DNA from 2 places in the Vibrio neonatus genome. Region 2 is predicted to be linked to the other one. Evidence: predicted binding sites of a transcription regulator. Region 2 holds the regulator's gene; the other holds the start of a gene.
The links. The regulator PurR, encoded in region 2, represses purine synthesis genes. The targets are predictions, from matches to a motif close to TNANGNAAACGTTTNCNTNA.

Region 1 (4,590 bases), 190 kb from region 2:
GATTTATTAAGTAATAATGTATTAACAAACTGATGTCCAATAGGTATTCTCTTTAATTTTTTCTGAACAATAGAATTCACTTTATGATTCTTAGATAAGAATATCGAATAGTAATCTTTTAGTTTTATTATTTTTTGTGGTTCTTTTTTCTCTCTATGCGTTAAATAGCGAGCAAATTCAGAAGGATAATTCATGCTTATATTTTCATATATAAAGTCTATATATTTTTCATTTCTTTTTTCTACTCGAATTCGCAAGTTACTAAATAGATACTTTTTATCGGAAGCTATTGCCTTAGATATTGTATTATTTCCAAAAACTGCCTTATGATCAATAATGATATTATTTTTATCATCTATAAAAAATAAGGATTTACCATTTAACTTTCTATCAAGTACTTTTATTTCCTTTAAATGAGATATCGTTTGTGCTAGAGCATAATCATCTTGAATTATATTATTATGCATTTGATAATAAAATAACCCTGGTGCATATTTTAATAATATTGACTGCGCTTTTCTTTCATAAATTTTATATGTAAGTTTATATCCAGTTTTGTTTAGTTTTTCAGGTAGCGACAAATCCATCAGTTCTGCTAAATTAGACTGAATTTCTAGTGCACTATCTTCTTTTTTATTTAAGAACATTTGATTAAGTATACGTTCATTCAAATCAAATATATATTCATAATCCGATGTGCTTATTTCATATGAATCTTTGTTTTTAAATAACGAAGTAATTAAACTAAGATCGACAATACTATTCTCCACTTGATTTTTTTCGTTAATTAAATTTATATCATTTCCAGTGTTGACCTTAGCTAAAGATAGGATAGTTTGTATTTTAAGGTTTTCAGTACTTTTAAAAAAATCTATATTCTTATTGATATTTTGTAAAAGCATTTTTTGTACAGCAGGTGAATGTATTTCTTTAATTAAGTTTAAATTAATCGCTAATAAATCCTCATCATTTAACAAATCAAGTGATTGTGCACTTATCACTCTAAAATATTCTGATCCAAGCTTAGGTTTAAAACCTTGTTCAATCCACTCTTCATCATCAGATGATGTGATACCTTTTCGTGTAACTAATATTAATTTATCCGTAATTTTTTCATACAAATCGCTATTTTTGTGCTTGATATCAAACGAGTTACATTTATTAACTAATACTGGAATTATTGATGCTATTAATGAAGGGTTATTTTCTTCATTAATATTCAGGCGTTCATTGGCCCACTCTAATCCATCAATTACATCCTCAAGATTTGTCGCATCAACAAGACTACTTAACTGACGATTATCAAAATAAGAGTTTATAGCAGAACAACCTATAATCATTAATATCATTACTATTAATGATATTAATGATATTTTTTTAACTATTTTCATATTTAGGAAAGCTTAAGGTCTAATTCTTCAACTACTTTGAACTTTTTAGTTCGCTAATTTCTTTCAACATTTCATCATGTGCTTTTTTTGCTTCAACTTTTTGCCAAAGAGCTTCTTCATTATTCATACTTGTACGAATTGCTTTCTGTTGGTTCGCTAGTAAGTTTTTCTCATCAATCCCAACCCACACATATACTTTTCCTGAAGGAGCAACGATTTTTCGAATAACCTTTGAACCAATAATTTCTTCGTCTGATAATGAACGACTAACACTCGAAGCGACAGCGTCTATTGCTAATTGATCTGCACTTCCTGTTTGCTCTATATAGCTCTTAACTAGTGCTGATACTTGCGCCCTAATCTGTTGAGCTAATTGTACTCTCGCAGCTAAAGATGCTTGAGAAACCATAAAATTCATTCCGGCTGCAGATTTATTATAAGACCCACGAGCTGCTAAACTGTACCCATCTATTTGATCTGTACACACAAACTCTGGTGCTTCCGTTACCCCATCATCATATTTACACCAACCTTGCTCTTTTGAAGCAGCTGCTTTTGAATCTGCTAATGTTTTTTCCGCATCAGAACTTGAGCAACCAACTAAAAGTACAGTAAGCAGCGAAAGCATGCACATTTGGACTTTTCTACTTTTATTCATTTGTAAATCCTAGATTAAAATTCTTACTATTTGTATTATTAAATTATCCTCCATTCGACTATAAATTACTTTGTTGTCACCACATTTTTCTCTTTTGTAACTGAAAACTAATTTTTCATATTTACAGGAAGAATACCTAGTTTTAGCTCAATATCTTATTACGTTTAAAAAACACATAATCCATGTGTTTTATATCCCCTCCATTCATATGAAGTGGATTTTAAATATATACTTCCTAGATAGCTTTTCGTTCACCTTTTAGTTGCCTTAGATGAAACAAAAATATCTATAACATTCACCAAAACACTGTTGTTCATAATTATCAGTCATTTACGAAGTTGAGTTGGTAACTTAAGACATACTGAGCAGTTAGATTCGGATTGCAGTGCCTACAAATTAGAACAATCGAGGGGATTTTAGATTTTGATTTAACGTTAAATGTTCAGAGCGAGGTATGTAGTGTTTGAAGATATTTGAACTGTGTAAATGAGAAGCACAAGACACTAGATCAAACTTGTTCCTGAACTCAACAGTTAATTGCAACACACTCAAATATTCAATGGCTTTTAATAATAGTGGTCGCCAACTACAGCACTAAACAAATAAACCGCAATGTATGATCCAAAAGTAGTCTGATCTGCAATGAAATACTGCTTAGTTTTATATCGACTAGGCTAACGTTCATTAGTGTGTACATTTAGTGGTAGTGCTAATTTATGCCTATTTAACATGTCTCGGCGGTGGGTTATGCCGTTGCAAGACACGTATTTGAGAGAAATGTACGGACTCAATGCAATGAGTATGCATTCAAAGAGAGTTTACAAAATTTAACGAAAGTTAATTTCAACGGCACCACAGAGGCACCACAGAAAAGCAAAAGGCCTGATAATCCATTGAATTATCAGGCCTTTCTATGTGAGTTGGCGCGCCCTGTAGGATTCGAACCTACGACCACATCCTTAGAAGGGACGTGCTCTATCCAGCTGAGCTAAGGGCGCGCTACAGGAAAGAATTATACGAGTTAAGCGTCATTGGTCAACGGCTTTATTGTACATTATGGACTGAATGCTGAAAAAAAGGTCAGTAATGGTAAATGTGCATATAAATTGCTCGTCGCAAACGTTTGCTATGTAGCAAAAGTGTTTCTTTTCTGCGACAATGCGCCGAAACATTGAACTGCCTAATATAGGGATCGTCATGACTGCTCAAAATATTGATGGAAAACTGATTTCTCAAACTGTTCGTTCTGAAGTAAAGGCTCGCGTTAAGTCTCGTACCGACGCTGGACTGCGTGCTCCGGGCTTGGCTGTGGTGCTTGTGGGTCAAGATCCTGCATCGCAAGTGTATGTAGGAAGTAAGCGTCGCGCTTGTGAGGAAGTGGGCTTTGTGTCTAAATCTTTTGATCTTCCTGCTACCGCTACTGAAGAAGAGTTGTTGTCGCTGATTGATCAACTAAATGTTGATGACGAAATAGATGGAATTTTGGTTCAATTGCCGCTACCTGCGGGCATTGATTCTACGCCTGTGCTTGAGCGTATTACTCCAGAAAAAGACGTGGATGGCTTCCATCCATATAATGTGGGTCGTCTAGCGCAGCGCATGCCTAAGCTTCGCTCTTGTACGCCAAAAGGGATTATCACTCTTTTAGAACGCTACAACCTGCCAACGCACGGTAAACATGCGGTTGTGGTGGGCGCATCCAATATTGTGGGTCGTCCGATGACGTTGGAGCTATTAATTGCTGGCTGTACCACCACTACCTGTCACCGCTTTACTAAAGATTTAGAAGGTCATGTTCGTCAGGCGGATATTTTGGTAGTTGCAGTGGGCAAACCTAACTTTATTCCGGGTAATTGGATTAAAGAAGGCGCAGTGGTTATCGATGTAGGCATCAACCGTTTAGACAGCGGTAAATTGATTGGTGATGTGGAATATGACGTTGCAAGTCAGCGCGCTGCCTACATTACTCCTGTCCCTGGTGGCGTTGGCCCTATGACAGTAGCAAGCTTAATTGAGAACACTATGATTGCTTGTGAAAAATCTTGGTAAATCACTCTTAATTTAAAGCACACCAATAAAAATGAGCGAGGAGTTTTCCTCGCTCATTGCTTTTTAATTTTTCGATTTAAGCTATTTGATCTGATCGGCTAAATGGCTGACTGCTAAGCCAAAATAATACGAACGATTCCACTTCATTAATACCTGATAATTGTTGTACACCAAGTACACGCGCCCTGAAGGTGAGTCTGGCGCAATGAGCCATGCCTTAATTGGCGTGGTGAGTTTAGGTAACGCATGCCCTTGCAGGTTACGTACCCCTAACGCTTGCCACTCTTGCAGTGTTTTGCCTTGTTGCGACTTTAAGCCAAACAGCGACTTATCTAAAGACGCCGATAAAGTGACTTGTCTGCCCCAAGTGTAGGTATTATCCCAACCAAAGGTGTGTAAATAATTGGCGGCGGATGCAAACACATCTTGCTTGTTACCCCAGATGTTTTTACTGCCATCACCATTACCATCGGCTGCGTATTTTAAAAATGA
Region 2 (4,590 bases):
TGACGAAAACAAGGCGCTTAATGGCACCCCTGCTCAGCAGATGACGCAAGTTATGTTAGAGCATGGCATTGAAGTGGATAAATGCTTTAACGAGCCTGCCGATCATCTGGCTGTTGAACTCGACTTTATTGGCAATCTAATCATGCGCTCAAACGCGCTAGAAATGGAATCACATCTAGAAGCGGCCCTTAGTGAACAGAAGTCATTCATTGAGCAACATTTACTGAATTGGATTCCACAATTTTCGGCAAACTGCACTAAATATGATGAATTTGGTTTCTATTCTGCGGTCGCTGAACTGTTAGTTAAATTTTGTGAAATTGATTGTCGTTATCTCAGTAATGAAAAATAGCTCAGTTACCGAAAATAGATTCACATTATCGTCATAAATGCGTTGTCAGTTTCATCATTTATGGCTAGACTCCCCCGCAATCGTTTGCAATGTGATTTTGAGTGCAAATTACTCAATAATTCAACGCATTTTATAATCATTACTTATATTTACAAGGTCTCCTATGGCAACCATAAAAGACGTCGCAAAACTGGCTGGTGTCTCCACCACTACAGTTTCACACGTTATCAATAAAACACGTTTTGTGGCTGAAACAACACAAGAACGTGTTATGGAAGCTGTAAAAGAGCTCAACTATGCGCCAAGTGCGGTTGCTCGTAGCTTAAAATGCAACACCACTAGAACCATTGGCATGTTGGTAACTCAATCCACTAACCCCTTCTTTGCGGAAGTGGTCGATGGCGTAGAAAGTTACTGTTACCGTCAAGGCTATACGTTGATCTTATGTAACACTGGCGGACTGTACGAAAAGCAGCGCGATTACATTCGTATGCTTGCCGAAAAGCGCGTAGATGGAATATTAGTAATGTGCTCTGACTTAACCGAAGAGCTACGTGAAATGCTAGATTCTCACCCAGGCATTCCTAAAGTGGTGATGGATTGGGGCCCCGAGTCCTCCTCTGCAGACAAGATCATTGATAACTCAGAAGAAGGTGGCTACCTTGCCACTAAATATCTGGTTGAAAATGGACATACGAAAATTGGCTGTTTAACTGGTCAAACTGAAAAGCTTGCTTGTATTGAGCGTATGTCTGGCTATAAAAGAGCATTGGCTCAAGCTAATATCCCATACAACGACGATTTCATTTTTGAAGGTAACTTTGAATGTGATACCGCAGTTGAAACAGCTGATAAACTGGTCGCTCTTGCAGAAAGTGAACGCCCCACGGCTATTTTCTGCTTTAACGATATCATGGCGCTGGGTTTAATTAGCCGTCTGACTCAACATGGCATTGCCGTTCCAGAAGATATCTCTGTAATTGGTTACGATAATATCGATTTAGCCGGCTATTTTGCGCCGCCTCTTACCACGATACATCAGCCAAAACGTCGCGTGGGTAAAACCGCCTTTGAGATCTTGCTAGAGCGCATTAAAAACAAAGAGCATGACCGCCGCATTTTTGAAATGCACCCAGAGTTGGTAGAGCGCTCAAGCGTGAGAAACCTAAACGCTAGTTAACATGACCATTTAATTGAATAAGGCTAGATATCTTAATGATTTCTAGCCTTTTTTATTTGTACCTGCTGAGAATAAATCAAATAAAATACGCAAGTGATGAAAGTTTCCTATTATTGATCCTGTCTCTATACTTACTCAGGATGATAAGGACGCACTCATGAATAAGAAATTGATAATCGGGCTAATTTTAGTTGCAGCGATTGTATTACTCGGCATCAACTTCGGTCAGTACTTCACTTTAGAAAACGCCAAAGCTCAGCAATTAGCGCTCAATACGCATATTGAAAATAATTTCGTATTGTCAGCGGCTATCTACTTTATTGGCTACGTATTTGTTACGGCCTTTTCCATTCCTGGCGCTGCTGTGGTGACTTTACTTGGCGCGGCACTGTTTGGCTTCTGGACGAGCTTACTATTGGTCTCATTTGCCAGCACCATTGGCGCAACCTTAGCCTTTTTAAGTAGTCGCTACCTTCTGCGTGACTGGGTACAAGCTAAGTTTGGAGCTAAACTTGATGCCATTAACAAAGGCGTAGAGCGTGACGGCGCCTTTTATCTATTCTCATTGCGTTTAATACCCGTATTTCCGTTTTTCCTGATTAACCTATTAATGGGGCTAACCCCTATCTCGGTTGTGAAATACTATGTATTTAGCCAACTTGGCATGCTAGCAGGGACTATGGTGTATCTAAACGCCGGGACGCAACTGGCAGAAATAGACAGCTTATCCGGCATTGTTTCGCCTACCGTATTGGCCTCTTTTGCTCTGTTAGGTTTATTCCCGCTCATTGCTAAATGGATCATGGGTAAGATTCGACCACAAAACGGCTCTAGCCCTGCTTAATCCATCATCGCAATATAAAGGATATTCATGAAGTTATACGTTGCGCAAAATCCGCCTCAAGCTCATATTTTATGTGAGCTTTTGCGTAGTCATCGCATTCAGGTAGAAGTGCGCGGAGAAGGGTTGTTTGGCCTGCAAGGAGAACTGCCAATGGATGACTCTAGCCTGCCCTATTTGTGGTTAGTCGACGAGCACAAGCAACAACAAGCCAAAGCCCTGATTGCAGAATTTGAAGATAGACACAATCACAGCTCAAATTGGCGCTGTGATGATTGTGGGGAAATAAATGAGGGGCAGTTTGCCTTATGCTGGCAATGTGGCGCTAGCACCACTGATGAAGCGATATTGGTTTAGTATTCTAATTATTGAGTACAATATTTAGCTTTGATACCTCTAACTTTGATACCTCTAACTTTGCGACATCTAGCTTTGTGAACGAATAAATTCGATAGATTTGTCATTGAACTCTTGAGGCTTTTCCACGTTACACACATGGCCACAATTTTCTATTTCTACCAACTGGCTATTTTGGTGAACCGAGACCATCTCTTTTACCGGCTTGATGAACATGTAGTCCTTGTCACCCATTAAATATAGAGTCGGAATATCAAGCTCTTTGTCTCTAAAGTAGCGCATTAGCGGGTTAACATCGGCTGCCAGCTTAAACCAACGTTTGAACTCTTTTTGACATAACTTTCTGGCTTCTCGTACAAACATCAACCGAGATTCAACTTGCCCTTTTTGCGGCATCACAATCCAAGCAAACAAACTATATAACCACATGTACGGGATAATATTCTTACACAAATCGCCCATTTTCACTAAGATTTGCGAACGCGTATTAAAGCGCGTCACAGCGCCGCCAAGCACCATAGACTTAACACGCTCTGAGGCAAGCTCTGCCAATGTGCGTACAATAATGGTGCCTAAAGACATTCCCACAAAGTGTGCGGATTTGATTTTAAGATGATCCAAAACGTGCAAAATATCTTTGGTCACTGACTCAAAGGTATAACGCTTACTGATGATATCTTGGAACAAGGTATTGGATTTACCGTGCCCGCGCAAATCTACCAAGAGTACGTTAAAGTGCTCGCGGTACGCTTTAATTTGCTTAAACCAAATTGACGAACTGCCACCCGCACCATGCACAAATACTACCCACTCCTGAGATTCAGAATGGCGATAGGCTTTATGGAATAACATTGGATTGGATTCAGCAATAGCGGTCATTGATCACACAGAGGGAAATATTAAGTTAGTTGATAGTAACATAAATGACGAGCACTCAGATTGCCCTAGTCGTTGATTTTGTAACAAATAGTGAGTCGCAATGCAAGTTAGGCGTCATTAGCAGTACAAATAGCACCCTAAACACGAATAACGCCACGGGTGCTCAACACAAGCAATCTAAAGATCCTTTTGGAAAAACAAGGTTAAGGTTCCAAACTCTATGCCTAATTTCCTTATGGAGGTTAAATTAAAGACGTGTTTATCATCTTGTCGATATAGCCAATCATCAAAGTGAACCACCACACTCGAATCCCCTCTTGGCAATTCAAAGTCATAGCGCCAGCGCAGTGCATTACCCACTTCTTCACCGATAGCAACTCCGACAATATCATCGGCTTTTCCCTCGTAACTGCCATCAGCTAAACGGGTGATCCGCCAAATGCGCGTCGATTGCTCGCCATCAGCAAACACGAAGTCTTCATGCAGCGTCAATGTATTGCCTTGCACCTTGCCTTGAAGTGCGACCTCAAAGCGTCGTGTTTGCTTACCGCTCCTGTCTTGCACCATACCCCATGCGGTGACACTACCTGAAAAATAGCCAAACAAATCAAAATCAGGCCCTTCCCCTTGATACTCATTCACATCTGCGGTGCATCCTGCCATTGATAGGGACAACAGCGCGCTTATCATTAATAGTTTCAGTGTTTTGATCATCATTAATTCAACCCAATAAGTTGCTGTCTGTGCTTAGGATATTCGGTATTTGGCGATAACCAGATGGCTAAAAAAGCATCGTTAAGGGCTTCATCGGTGATCTCACCTCGCCATTGGGTTAGCCCGTCTTTTTGAATGTACACAAAGGCACCCGATAATCCGTCCGTGATATACACCAACTGATCGCCTAGTGCTACGTCAGGATAAATATTGCCTAAGCGCACTAGCCACTGGGATGATTGGTTGGTGTTATAACCAAGGTGCGCC

Region 1: a site for PurR is predicted at 3,161-3,180, ahead of folD (bifunctional methylenetetrahydrofolate dehydrogenase/methenyltetrahydrofolate cyclohydrolase FolD). Genes of this name have one in related genera too.

The regions. Positions count from the first base shown of each region.
Region 1 is NZ_AP024885.1:1,859,919-1,864,508, forward strand. Features, by position in the region: gene OCU38_RS08580 (hypothetical protein) at 1-1,391, opposite strand, end outside; gene OCU38_RS08585 (LPP20 family lipoprotein) at 1,423-2,049, opposite strand; tRNA gene OCU38_RS08590 (tRNA-Arg) at 2,971-3,047, opposite strand; gene folD (bifunctional methylenetetrahydrofolate dehydrogenase/methenyltetrahydrofolate cyclohydrolase FolD) at 3,247-4,098, shown strand; gene OCU38_RS08600 (lytic murein transglycosylase) at 4,180-4,590, opposite strand, start outside.
Region 2 is NZ_AP024885.1:1,669,007-1,673,596, forward strand. Features, by position in the region: gene torD (molecular chaperone TorD) at 1-352, shown strand, start outside; gene purR (HTH-type transcriptional repressor PurR) at 516-1,532, shown strand; gene OCU38_RS07675 (TVP38/TMEM64 family protein) at 1,690-2,376, shown strand; gene OCU38_RS07680 (putative signal transducing protein) at 2,404-2,730, shown strand; gene OCU38_RS07685 (alpha/beta fold hydrolase) at 2,800-3,609, opposite strand; gene OCU38_RS07690 (DUF3833 domain-containing protein) at 3,787-4,323, opposite strand; gene OCU38_RS07695 (hypothetical protein) at 4,326-4,590, opposite strand, start outside.